One region of the Pseudomonas sp. GW821-FHT03A09 genome, then DNA from elsewhere that is predicted to be linked to it. Evidence: predicted binding sites of a transcription regulator. Region 1 holds the regulator's gene; the other holds the start of a gene.
The links. Region 1 encodes LexA, which represses DNA repair genes until DNA is damaged. Its sites were predicted from a motif close to CTGTNTNNNNANACAG; they were not measured.
Positions count from the first base shown of each region.

Region 2: recN (DNA repair protein RecN) is a predicted target of LexA. The motif match lies at 4,045-4,060, and genes of this name have one in related genera.

Region 1 covers NZ_JBWKUX010000005.1:323,640-330,524, forward strand. Annotated here, with positions in the region: gene nagZ (beta-N-acetylhexosaminidase) at 1-820, opposite strand, end outside; gene AC07V4_RS11820 (TetR/AcrR family transcriptional regulator) at 965-1,672, opposite strand; gene lexA (transcriptional repressor LexA) at 1,936-2,544, shown strand; gene sulA (SOS-induced cell division inhibitor SulA) at 2,555-3,028, shown strand; gene AC07V4_RS11835 (hypothetical protein) at 3,070-3,303, opposite strand; gene AC07V4_RS11840 (DUF6586 family protein) at 3,529-4,050, opposite strand; gene topA (type I DNA topoisomerase) at 4,177-6,798, opposite strand.
Region 2 covers NZ_JBWKUX010000013.1:60,838-67,722, forward strand. Annotated here, with positions in the region: gene dnaJ (molecular chaperone DnaJ) at 1-932, opposite strand, end outside; gene dnaK (molecular chaperone DnaK) at 1,251-3,167, opposite strand; gene grpE (nucleotide exchange factor GrpE) at 3,270-3,830, opposite strand; gene recN (DNA repair protein RecN) at 4,085-5,758, shown strand; gene fur (ferric iron uptake transcriptional regulator) at 5,845-6,249, opposite strand; gene AC07V4_RS21525 (outer membrane protein assembly factor BamE) at 6,348-6,875, shown strand.

The DNA of each region.
Region 1 (6,885 bases):
CACAACCCGCTGTCAGCGCCGCTTCGATACGGCTCGCAGCGTCGCCCACCACATGAGCACCGGCCATGGACAGGTCATCGCTGAAAATCACCCCATCGAACTGCAATTCGCCACGCAGGATGTCCTGCAGCCAGCGGCGCGAAAAACCAGCGGGCTGAGCATCAACTTGCGGGTAGATCACGTGTGCAGGCATCACTGCCGCCAACTGCTTGCTCAGGCGCGCGAAAGGCACCAGGTCATTGGCACGAATCTGTTCCAGGCTGCGTTCGTCATTGGGAATAGCAACGTGGGAGTCGGCCTCAGCCCAACCGTGGCCCGGGAAATGCTTACCCGTGGCGGCCATGCCGGCGCTGTTCATGCCACGGATAAAAGCGCCAGCGAGTACGGCGGCGCGCTCGGGATCACCCTCGAAAGAGCGGGTGCCGACCACGGCGCTGCGCTGGTAATCCAGATCCAGTACCGGGGCAAAACTAAGGTCAAGGCCCACAGCCAGTACTTCTGTCGCCATGATCCAGCCGCACTGCTCGGCCAGGTACTCGGCGTTGAGATTATCCGCCAGAGCGCGCATGGCCGGCAGGCGCACAAAGCCTTGGCGCAGGCGCTGCACGCGACCGCCCTCCTGGTCGACCGCCAACAGCAAGTCCGGGCGCACGGCGCGAATTGCCGCACTCAGCTCGCGGACCTGGCGCGGGTGCTCGATATTGCGCGCAAAAATGATCAACCCGCCCACTTCAGGCTGGCGCAACAGGTGGCGATCCTCGGCCGTCAGCCAAGTGCCGGCAACGTCGACCATCAAAGAACCTTGCAGGGCAGCAGTCATAAACCTTCCTTAAATAACGCACACAACCCGTTGCCCTCACGTAGCGCGGTAAGCGCAGTGAGCACAACGGGTTGCGAGTAGATAGCTGAAATCGGCATGGCGGCTAGCTTAGCGGATGCAAGCGGCCGCGCACACCCAGAGCGATCACGCCTTGGCGACGGCCGGCGTGGATTTACTGCGTGGGCGCAATTGGGCAGCGGCCATGGCTTGATCGGTCACACCGGTTTCAGCCCGCATGCCGGCGGCGAGGAACGGCACCATCAGGCGCATCACCTGCTCAATAGAGGTATTGACGCCGAAGTCGGTCTCGGCAATGGCACGCAGCGCCTTGATCCCGGACATGCTGAACGCAGCCGCGCCGAGCATGAAGTGCACGCGCCAGAACAGCTCGATCGGAGGAATACGCGGGGCCGCTTCGTTGACCAATAACATGTAACGGCGGAATACCTTGCCATACATATCCTCAAGATAACGCCGCAGGTGGCCCTGGCTCTGGCTGAACGCCAGGCCCAACAGACGCATGAAGATCGACAGGTCGTTGCCGCTGCGCGGTTGTACCACCAGCGCCTGCTCAACCAGGATTTCCAACAGGTCTTCCAGGCTTTGCTTGTTTTCAGGCTTGGTCTGGCGGCGTTCCAGCTCACGGTCGAGGCTGGCACAGAACGGCCCCAGGAAGCGCGAGAACACCGCCTGGATCAAGGCTTTTTTCGAGCCGAAATGGTAATTCACTGCCGCGAGGTTGACTCCAGCCTTGCTGGTGATCAGACGCAATGAGGTTTCAGCAAATCCTTTTTCCGCGAACAACTGCTCGGCAGCATCGAGAATGCGTTCAACGGTTTCCGACTGGGCCATGGCTACTCCGCCTGACAAACACTTGTTTGAAACATACGTTTCAGAGTGTGTCTTGTCAACCCTGCGGGTCCGTTTTCCGGCCGGCCAGCCACCTATTTCTTCGCTATTTAATCACATCCTTCCGGCTCTGTAGGCAGCGCTGTCCCTGCCCTGCAGGACGACTGACGAATGACCGTCCAGCGGAGTGGCCAAAAAGGATGATTGCCAAGTGCAGTCCACTGTATATAATCCCAGTCACTGTATAAAAAGACAGAGCGATCAACATGCTAAAACTGACGCCACGCCAAGCTGAGATTCTGGCTTTTATCAAGCGCTGCCTCGATGACAACGGCTACCCGCCGACGCGAGCGGAAATTGCGCTGGAACTGGGGTTCAAGTCCCCGAACGCCGCTGAAGAACACCTCAAGGCCCTCGCTCGCAAAGGCGCGATCGAGATGACCCCAGGTGCCTCACGCGGTATTCGCATCCCTGGCTTCGAGGCCAAGGCCGACGAATCGACACTGCCTATTATCGGCCGTGTCGCCGCCGGTGCGCCGATCCTGGCGCAGCAGCACGTCGAGGAGTCCTGCAACATCAACCCGACCTTCTTCCATCCGCGCGCCGACTACCTGTTACGGGTTCACGGCATGAGCATGAAGGACGTGGGCATTTTCGACGGTGACCTGCTAGCCGTCCACACCACTCGTGAAGCCCGAAACGGCCAGATTGTCGTCGCCCGTATCGGCGATGAAGTCACGGTCAAACGCTTCAAGCGTGAAGGCAGCAAGGTCTGGCTTCTGGCCGAAAACCCTGAGTTCGCCCCGATCGAAGTCAACCTGAAAGATCAGGACCTGGTGATCGAAGGCTTGAGCGTCGGCGTTATTCGCCGCTAAAGGAGACACCATGCAGCTCGTGCACACCCCGCAACACACACAACTGTCGCTGTTTGAAGCCTTTATGGCCCAACCTTTAGCGCCCATCCTCAAGGAAACGGCTGAAGCGCCTTGGGGCGCCGAACCTGAGGCGTTTAGTGAACTGTCGTTGCGCGGTGCTGCCGGGAGCTGCTTGAGCCTGCTGGCGCCGATCCTTCGCGAATTGAGCGAAGAGCAGGATGCACGCTGGCTGACGCTGATCGCTCCACCTGCCAGCCTGACCCAGGCCTGGTTGCGGGACGCGGGACTCAATCGTGAACGCATCCTGCTATTGCAACCACGTGGTACGCAAAGTGCCCAGCAATTGACCTGCGAAGCTTTGCGACTGGGGCGTAGCCATACGGTTGTCAGCTGGCTGAACCCGCTGAATGCCACCGCCAAGCAGCAGTTAATCAGCGCTGCTCGCGTCGGCGATGCGCAAAGTTTGAATATTCGACTGGGATAAAGGCGGGCTACTGTAGTGAGCGGGCCGCACACAACTGCTACTCAGTGAAGAACCCGCGGCCCATCTTCCTTCTCTGGCTCACCTTCCGCCAACCGCCCTGCCATTTGCACACCTACGCTCAACATAGCCTTCGCCACTTCCACGTGTTGGCCTTGCAGGAACGCTTTCGCATCCTCGGAAAAATCCAAAGTCACCAGAGAACCCTCGTCCTCAGCCCGGCGCAGCTCGATTCGGCCGTCAGGCAATTCAACAATTTCCAGAAAGGACGTAGGCATAAAAGTCTGTTCTCCACGAAAGGCCGGGATTATATCAGTCATCCACCCGGCCCCGCCGAGGATCTGAACAGGTTTCTTTACGACGTGATGAATGGTGGTCTCGGGAACACGCCTATCAATGTGGGAGCTGGCTTGCCTGCGATGCAGGCACCTCGGTTCTTCAGTTAAACCGGGCCGATGCCATCGCAGGCAAGCCAGCTCCCACATTTGTTCAGTGCAAACCTCTCAGCACTCGTTCAAACCCTCACGAAAGCGCAGTGCCATCTTTTTTAGCTCCTGACGCCAGCTTTCCAACTCTTCGCGGCTCAGCGGCTTGGGTTCGTCCTCTTCCAGCGCGACGGCCAAGATCAACGGCTGGGTCACGTCGCCCTTGGGCACATGGGGAATACGCGGAGGCTGAAACATGTCGGCGTGAGCCTTCAGCAAGCGCGCTACCCAGCTGTCCGGACTCTGGGCCATTTCTACCAACTCAGCCAGTTCGGGGATGGCCATGCTTTCCAGTACTTCGCGAGTCACGATCATTTCCGCGCGAGGCGAACCGGCCTGGGGCAAGCGATAGAACCCGGCGATCTCATGGCACAAACCCAGCAAAGCACCGTACAAGTGGAACAACGCCGCTTCTCGCCCCGCCTGGACCAGAGCGATGGCATTCATCTCCTTCCCTTCCTCGGCGCGACCAAGGGCTTCCAGGGACAAACCCGCGAAGTAAATTTTCTGATTGGTACGGGTATAGAGTTCGTTGGCCATAACGGCAGTCTCCACAACAAATAAGCGTGATACTGGCTGAACAGTGTCACGGATCAGCCGAACGCACTGCAAGCGCAAAAAAAGGCCGCCTATACAGGCGGCCTTTGTCTTTCGCAGATTAGCGGATCAAGCGCCCTGGCGCTTGTCCTCCACCTTCCACTTGCCACCGTCGTAGAACGCTTTCCAGCCAGTAGGCTTGCCGTCCACTTCGGTCTGCACGTACTGCTCCTTGGTCTTGCGGCTGTAGCGGATCACGGCTGGACGACCATCCGGATCTTTCTTCGGCGCTTCACACAGGAAGTGATACTTCGGATCGATTTCGTCCTTGTGCGGCACGATCTCCAGCACCAGCGGCGCACGGGTCTCGCGGTTTTTCGGGAACTGGCTGGCCGCCAGGAAAAGACCCGAAGCACCATCGCGCAGGATGTAGGTGTCGTTGACCTTCTCGCACTTGAGCTCAGGCATCTTCACCGGGTCCATCTTCGGCGGCGCCGCATCACCGCTCTTCAGCAGTTTGCGAGTGTTCTTGCAGGTCGGGTTGGTGCAACCGAAGAACTTGCCAAAACGGCCGGTCTTGAGCTGCATCTCGCTGCCGCACTTGTCGCACTCCAGGCTCGGACCTTCGTAGCCCTTGATGCGGTAGGTGCCCTCCTCAATCTCGTAGCCATTGCAATCCGGGTTGTTACCGCAGATGTGCAACTTGTGCTTCTCGTCCAGCAGGTAGGCGTCCATCGCCGTGCTGCAGATCGGGCAGCGGTGCTTGCCACGCAGTACCAACGACTCGGACTCACCTTCGTCATCGGCGGCAATTTCATCGCCCGGCACCAGGTTGACCGTCGCCTTGCAGCGCTCTTTTGGCGGCAGGCTGTAGCCCGAGCAGCCTAGGAATACACCGGTGGATGCCGTACGAATCTGCATCGGACGACCACAGGTCTGGCACGGAATATCCGTCATTACCGGCTGGTTGGCACGCATGCCGCTCTCAGGGCTTTCGGCTACTTCGAGTTTTTTCTTGAAGTCACCGTAAAACTCGTCGAGTACGTTTTTCCAGTCGCGCTCGCCCTGGGCCACGTCATCGAGATGCTCTTCCATGCCAGCGGTGAAGCCGTAGTCCATCAGGTTGGAGAAGCTCTCGGACAGGCGTTCGGTAACGATGTCGCCCATCTTTTCCGAATAGAAACGACGGTTGTGCAGCGCCACGTAGCCGCGATCCTGGATGGTGGAGATGATCGCCGCGTAGGTCGAAGGACGACCAATACCGCGTTTTTCCATCTCTTTCACCAGGCTGGCTTCCGAATAACGCGCCGGCGGCTTGGTGAAGTGCTGGGACGGGTCAAGCTTGATCAGCTTCAGCGTGTCGCCCTGGGCCATGTCCGGCAGCACGTCATCATCGCCAGGCTTGGCAATTTGCGGCATTACGCGGGTGTAACCGTCGAATTTGAGGATGCGGCCTTTGGCACGCAGCTCAAAATCGCCAGCACCCACGCTGACAGTGGTGGACAGGTATTGCGCCGGCAGCATCTGGCAGGCCAGGAACTGGCGCCAGATCAGCTCGTAGAGGCGCTCAGCGTCACGTTCCATGCCGCTCAGCTTGGCAGGCGTGGTGTTGGCGTCGGAAGGACGAATCGCTTCGTGAGCCTCTTGTGCGCCTTCCTTGCTGCTGTAGACGTTTGGCTTCTCCGGCAGGTACTTCTTGCCGAATTCGCCTTCAATATAAGTACGCGCCATCGCCACCGCGTCCACCGACAGGTTGGTGGAGTCAGTACGCATGTAAGTGATGTAGCCGGCTTCGTACAAGCGCTGGGCCATCATCATGGTTTTCTTCACACCAAAGCCCAGGCGATTGCTCGCGGCCTGTTGCAAGGTGGAGGTGATGAACGGCGCCGACGGCTTGCTGCTGGTCGGTTTGTCTTCACGCTTGACGATGCTGTAGCTGGACGCCTTGAGCTTTTCCAGCGCGGCCATGGCCTGGGCTTCGTTCAGCGGCTTGAAGGCCTCGCCTTTCTCACGGGCCACTTCGAAGCGCACATTGGCGCCCTTGGCGGTGCCGAGGTCAGCGTGAACTTCCCAGTACTCTTCGGGGTTGAACGCACGGATCTCGCGCTCACGCTCCACCACCAGCTTCACCGCAACCGATTGCACACGGCCAGCGGACAGGCCACGGGCGATCTTGGCCCACAGCAGTGGAGAGACCATGTAACCCACGACGCGGTCGAGGAAACGGCGGGCCTGTTGGGCGTTGACGCGGTCGATGTCCAGCTCGCCCGGCTTGGAGAAGGCTTCCTGGATGGCTTTCTTGGTGATTTCGTTGAACACCACACGCTTGTAGCGGCTGTCATCACCGCCGATGGCTTCCCGCAGGTGCCAGGCAATGGCTTCCCCTTCGCGGTCCAAGTCCGTTGCGAGATAGATGGTGTCGGCATCCTTGGCGAGCCGGCGCAGCTCTTCGATGACCTTTTCCTTACCAGGAAGGATCTCGTACTTGGCCTTCCAGCCATGATCCGGGTCCACACCCATGCGCGAAACCAGCTGCTTGCGCGCTTTCTCTTTAGGGCTGAGCACCGGACCTTCGCCCGCAGCCGCCTTGCCGCGCTTGGCAGCAGGCTCCTTGCTGGCGCTAGCCGAACCGCTGGTGGGCAGGTCTCGGATATGGCCGATACTCGACTTCACCACGTACTCGTTGCCCAAGTACTTGTTGATGGTCTTGGCCTTAGCCGGGGATTCCACAATGACCAGCGATTTGCCCATGGATCGGAAAATTCCTGAATTCGAGAAGTGAAAGGCAGTTGGCGCCTGTCGCGGCAACGCTATATATAGTGGCAACAAGGTGAGGTC
Region 2 (6,885 bases), on a different contig from region 1:
CCCTTGCCACGAATGCGGAACTGCTTGCCGGTCTGAGTCCCCTCAGGGATCTTCAATTTGACTCGACCATCAAGGGTCGGAATCTCCAGCTCGCCACCCAAGGCCGCATCAACAAAGCTGATCGGCACCTCACAGAACAGATGCTTGCCATCGCGCTGGAAGATCGAGTGCTCACGCACATTGATCACTACGTACAAGTCGCCCGTAGGGCCGCCCTGCGTACCCGCCTCGCCTTCGCCCGACAAGCGAATGCGGTCACCGGTATCCACGCCCGCCGGCACTTTCACCGAGAGGGTCTTGTACTCTTCGACGCGACCTTCGCCGTGGCAGGAGTCGCACGGATCGGAAATGATCTTGCCCTGACCATGGCAGCGCGGGCACGTCTGCTGCACAGAGAAGAAACCTTGCTGCATACGGACCTGACCGATACCACCACAGGTCGGGCAAGTAATCGGCGAAGAGCCCTTCTTGGCACCGGAACCATCGCACGGCTTGCAGTTGACTAGCGTCGGCACGCGGATATTGACGCTGGTGCCGCGCACGGCCTCTTCCAGGTTCAGTTCCAGCGTGTAACGCAGATCGCTGCCGCGCTGGGCGCCACCACGCTGACCACCACGGCCGCCGCCGAAGAAGTCACTGAATACATCGCCGAAGATATCGGAGAAGTTCTGACCACCAAACCCGGCACCACCGCCACCCATGCTCGGATCAACACCAGCATGGCCGTACTGATCGTAGGCCGCACGCTTATTAGGGTCAGACAGACATTCGTAGGCCTCGTTGGCCTCTTTGAACATTTCTTCGGATTCTTTGCTATCCGGATTACGGTCCGGGTGGTGCTTCATCGCCAAGCGACGGTAGGCCTTCTTCAGGTCCGCCTCGCTGGAGCCGCGCTCCACACCCAACACTTCGTAATAGTCACGCTTTGCCATAAGTCTTTGCACTCTTATAGGACGTTCAGCCAGACCCTCCTGAGCCTTGCCAAACTCGTTGAGCCCCAATACAGGCCCGGACCCAACTCACGTCAATTCAACGATCCTGGTCATTACTACTTTTTAGCCAGGGACCCGGCCAAAAGTGCGGTATTTACTGCTCGGAAAGCAGGAGCATTCCCGATCACACCGCCAGCATCCGACCTTGTCGCATGCTGTAAAAATTCGCATACCCCAGACACGCCAACGCGGGAGCAAGCTCCCGCGCGGCGACATCCTACCAGTCACCGCTTGATAGCGGTCAACTGGGCGACCAACTTACTTCTGGTCTTTGACTTCTTCGAACTCGGCATCGACAACATCATCGTGCTTGGCTTCAGGCTCTGCGTGCTGTGCAGCGCCATCGGCCGGCTGGCCTTGCTCGGCGTACATTTTCTGAGCAACTGGTGCGGAGACTTTCGACAGCTCCTCAACCTTCGCTTCAATGGCAGCCTTGTCGTCGCCTTTGATGGCAGCTTCCAGGGCAACCAAAGCGGCTTCGATCGCGGCTTTCTCTTCAGCGGTCACTTTGTCACCGGCATCAGCGATCATCTTGCGCGTCGAGTGAACCAGTGCATCGCCCTGGTTACGGGCAGCGGCCAGCTCTTCAAACTTCTTGTCAGCCTCGGCGTTGGTTTCCGCATCACGAATCATCTGTTGAATTTCTTCATCAGACAGACCGGAGTTGGCCTTGATGGTGATCTTCTGCTCTTTGCCAGTCGCCTTGTCTTTCGCGCCGACGTGCAGGATGCCGTTGGCGTCGATGTCGAAGGTCACTTCGATTTGTGGCACGCCACGTGGAGCTGGTGGAATCTCAGCCAGGTCGAACTTGCCCAGGGACTTGTTCTGAGCCGCTTGCTTACGCTCACCTTGCAGCACGTGAATGGTCACAGCGCCTTGGTTGTCGTCGGCAGTCGAGAACACTTGCGATTTCTTGGTAGGAATCGTGGTGTTTTTCTCGATCAGCGCAGTCATCACGCCACCCATGGTTTCGATACCCAGGGTCAACGGGCTGACGTCCAGCAGCAGCACGTCTTTCACGTCGCCGGCCAATACCGCGCCTTGGATAGCAGCACCCATGGCAACCGCTTCGTCCGGGTTCACGTCTTTACGGGCTTCTTTACCGAAGAACTCGGTCACCAGCTTTTGAACCAGTGGCATACGGGTCTGACCGCCCACCAGGATCACGTCGTTGATAGCACCCACGTCGATACCGGAGTCTTTCAGCGCAATGCGGCAAGGCTCGATGGTGCGCTGAACCAGGTCTTCAACCAGAGCTTCCAGCTTGGCGCGCGAGATCTTCACGTTCAAGTGCTTAGGACCGGTAGCGTCTGCAGTGATGTACGGCAGGTTCACGTCGGTCGACTGAGCGGAAGACAGCTCGATCTTGGCTTTTTCAGCAGCTTCTTTCAGGCGCTGCATCGCCAGCGGGTCACCTTTAAGGTTCATGCCGCTTTCTTTCTTGAATTCGTCAACGAGGTAGTCGATCAGACGAATATCGAAGTCCTCACCACCCAGGAAGGTGTCACCGTTGGTGGCCAACACTTCGAACTGGTGCTCGCCGTCAACTTCAGCGATTTCGATCACGGAGACGTCAAAAGTACCGCCACCCAGGTCATAAACGATCACAGTGTGGTCGCCCTTGGCCTTGTCCATACCGTAGGCCAGAGCGGCTGCGGTTGGTTCGTTGATGATACGTTTTACGTCCAGGCCAGCGATACGGCCGGCGTCTTTGGTCGCCTGGCGCTGGCTGTCGTTGAAGTAGGCCGGAACGGTGATCACCGCTTCAGTCACTGCTTCACCGAGGTAGTCTTCGGCAGTCTTCTTCATCTTTTTCAAGATTTCAGCCGAGATTTGCGGCGGCGACATTTTGTTGCCGTTTACTTCAACCCAGGCGTCACCGTTGTCAGCCTTGGCGATTTTGTAAGGCACCATCTTGATGTCTTTCTGTACGACTTCTTCGTCGAACTTACGACCGATCAGACGCTTTACCGCATACAGCGTGTTATGCGGGTTGGTCACAGCCTGGCGCTTGGCCGACTGACCAACAAGGATTTCACCGTCGTTGGCGTAAGCAATGATCGACGGCGTGGTACGCGCGCCTTCGGCGTTCTCGATAACTTTAGCAACGCCGTTTTCCAGCACGGAGACGCAGGAGTTGGTGGTCCCCAGGTCGATACCGATAATTTTGCCCATGATTTACTCTCCCGAAACTTGAATTTGGATGCCGCAGCAGTGGTGGCTAACTGCGGTAGCACTTAAACGCTTGACTTATAGATGGGGTCGTTACGACTGATTTCAAGCCTGCTCATCAATAGAAGGTGCAACTGGTGCAGGAGCCTTGCTCACCACCACCATTGCCGGGCGCAGCAAGCGACCGTTGAGCAGATAACCCTTCTGGAACACTTTCAACACACTGTTAGGCTCAAGGTCATGGCTTTCCTGCATGGCCATAGCCTGGTGATGCTCAGCGTTGAACGGCTCGCCGCCTTGCGGATCGACAGCTTCCAACTGATAACGCTTCAGGGTGTCCTGGAACATTTTCAGGGTCAGCTCAATCCCTTCGCGCATCGGACGGATGTTTTCGTCGTCCGGGCTGGACAACTCAAGACCACGTTCCAGGCTGTCGATGATCGGCAACAAGTCATTGGCAAATTTTTCCAATGCGAACTTGTGAGCCTTTTCTACATCCTGCTCGGCACGGCGGCGGACGTTCTGCAGATCGGCGGCAACACGCAAAGACTGGTCCTGCGCAGCAGCCAATTGCTCTTCGAGCACTTGCACACGGGTTGCCAGCTCATCGCCGACGGCCGAATTGGCGTCTGGAGTTTGCGTATCCTGCGTCTGTTCGTCAGCCATAGATTTCTCCTTTCAAAATCATGCGCGAACTCAACTCGCGCTTCTGTTCCGGTATATGGGGCCACAATTTCCTGGTTCAAGGGCGCAGGCGTTACCAAAAGTCTTTCACACGCTTCAGATCATTTCCGACCCTCTCATTCCGCATTGCGCTAAAAAAATTCAACAGCCAAGCAAATCGAGCTAACCGACAGGATTGTCAGCCCTGAATAAAACACTGTATAAATAACCAGACATAAAGCCTGGGAGCTGCCGTCATGCTGGTGCACCTGTCCGTACATAACTACGCCATTGTTGAACACCTTGATCTCGAGCTGGATCGTGGAATGAGCGTAATCACAGGCGAAACCGGCGCCGGCAAATCGATCATGCTCGACGCCCTGGGCCTGACCCTGGGTGATCGCGCCGACAGTGGCGTGGTTCGCCCCGGCGCGGACAAGGCCGACATCCTGGCCACCTTTGACTTGGCAGACATTCCCGAAGCCGAGGCCTGGCTGGCCGAACGAGACCTCGACAATGATGGCCCGTGCATCTTGCGCCGAGTCATCACCGCAGAAGGACGCTCTCGCGGCTATATCAATGGCACGCCCTGCCCCCTCGGTGATTTGAAAGCCCTGGGCGAACTCCTGATCGACATCCACAGCCAGCATGAACACCAATCCCTGTTAAAGACCGACACTCACCGTCGCTTGCTAGATGAGTACGCCGGCGCTACCGACCTGGCCCGCCAGGTGCAGCTTGCGGCCCAGCGCTGGCGCCAGACTCGACAGGAGCTGGAGCGGCTGTCCAACTCCGGCGACGAACAACGTGCGCGCCACCAGCTACTCAGCTATCAACTTGAAGAACTGGAAAGCCTGGGCCTGGGCGAAACCGAGCTGGAACAGCTGGAACAGGAACATAAGAACCTCACCAATGCCGAAACCCTGTTGGGTATTTGCCGCCAGGTGGTGGAGCAATGCAGCGAGAGCGATTCCGGCAATGTGCTTAATGCCCTGACGGCCAGCCTCAATCGACTGTCCAGCGTAAACAGCGCATCCGGTGCATTGAGCGAAGCCACCACCCTGTTGACCAGCGCACAGATTCAGGTTGAGGAAGCGGTGGGCGAACTGAATCGCTTCCTGGATCACTTCGATGCCGACCCTGCGCGCCTCCAGGAAATAGAGGAACGCCTGGACACCATTTATACCTTGGCACGCAAGCACCGAATCCAACCCACTGAAGTGGCGACGATGCAGCAGAAATTGCTGGATGAAATCGAAACCCTGAACGCGAATGACGAATCCATCGAACGGCTGGGCGAAGAACTCGCTTCGTTTGCTCGTCATTACCAGGAGAAAGCGCGCGAACTGAGCGACCTGCGCCATCAAGCTGCCACTGGACTGGCGGGCGCGGTGGAACAGGAAATCCAACGCCTGGGCATGCCAGGGGGCCGCTTCACCATTGAGTTGCGCACCAACACCAGCAATGAACTGCAACCCCATGGCTTAGAACAGGTGGAGCTACTGGTCAGCGCCAACCCCGGGCAACCCCTCAAGGCGCTGGCCAAAGTGGCATCTGGCGGCGAGCTGTCGCGGATCAGCCTGGCCATACAGGTGATAACCGCCCAGACCTCACGCGTACCTACCCTGGTGTTCGACGAAGTGGACGTTGGGATCGGCGGCCCGACTGCGGAGATTGTTGGCCAGCTGTTGCGACGACTGGGTGATCGTGGCCAGGTCCTTACGGTCACGCACTTGCCACAGGTGGCTGCCCAAGGGCACCAACATTTATTTGTGCATAAGGTACGCGGCAGCGACGCGACCCACACGGCAGTGTCCAAACTGAACAAATCGGAACGCGTAGAAGAAGTGGCGCGAATGCTTGGCGGCATAGATCTCACAAAGGAGTCGCTGGCTCACGCGAAGAAAATGGTTGTGGCAGCCAAGGCTTAGGCTGGCATTTTCTTCTTTATAGAAAGCACGAAGGCGACCCTAGGGTCGCCTTCAATCGTTTCGCAAAGCAGATCTGCGTCGATTTTTTACTTTTTCTTACGGATGTACAGCACCAGATTGTGGTCGACCAAATCGAAGCCATGCTCCTCAGCAATCTTGTGCTGCAGCGCTTCGATTTCCGGGCTGGTGAACTCGATAACCTCATTGGTATCCAGGTCAACCATGTGATCGTGATGACCACCGTCAGCCAATTCGAACACTGCATGACCGCCGTCGAAATTATGACGAACCACCAGCCCTGCGGCTTCAAACTGGGTCAGTACACGGTAAACCGTGGCCAGGCCGACGTCCTCATTAGACTCCATCAGCGCCTTGTAAACATCTTCGGCACTCATGTGACGCTGCTCAGCAGAATCGAGCATTTGTAGAATCTTGACTCGTGGCAGAGTCACTTTGAGACCGGCTTTGCGTAGTTCGCTATTTTCAACCATGGTTAGCTTTCTCGCGGATGCTGCTTCGCAGCTTCTCTTAATACGGGTATGATCGGCGTTTACGTTGTCCCAGCCAAGATAGTGGAAGTCGCCCACCGATGCAAAACACCAAGCTCTTGCTAACCAGTTTCACCTTTGTGGGACTGCTCGCACTCGCCGGTTGTTCATTCCCCGGGGTTTACAAAATCGACATCCAGCAGGGCAATGTCGTCACGCAGGACATGATAGACCAGTTACGCCCGGGAATGACCCGACGGCAAGTACGGTTTATTATGGGCAATCCCCTGCTGACCGACACTTTCCATGCCGATCGCTGGGATTATCTCTACAGCATCCAACCAGGTGGCGGTGAACGCCAGCAGGAGCGCGTCAGTGTCATTTTCAATGGCAATGATCAGCTTGTCAGCCTGTCGGGTGACTTCATGCCCGGCGTGAGCCGCGATGACGCCCTGCTCGGCAAGGACAATGGCACGAACGTGACCGCGCCTGCGCAGGAAGCCGAGAAGCCGAAGCCCGAAGCGCCGGCCAAGCCAGGCTCCTTGCTGGATCAGATCCAGAAGGACGTCGACGGCGTGAAGACCGTCCCCGTCCCGACACCAGAACCTCTGGACGCCAGCCCGCAGTAACTTTGCGGCG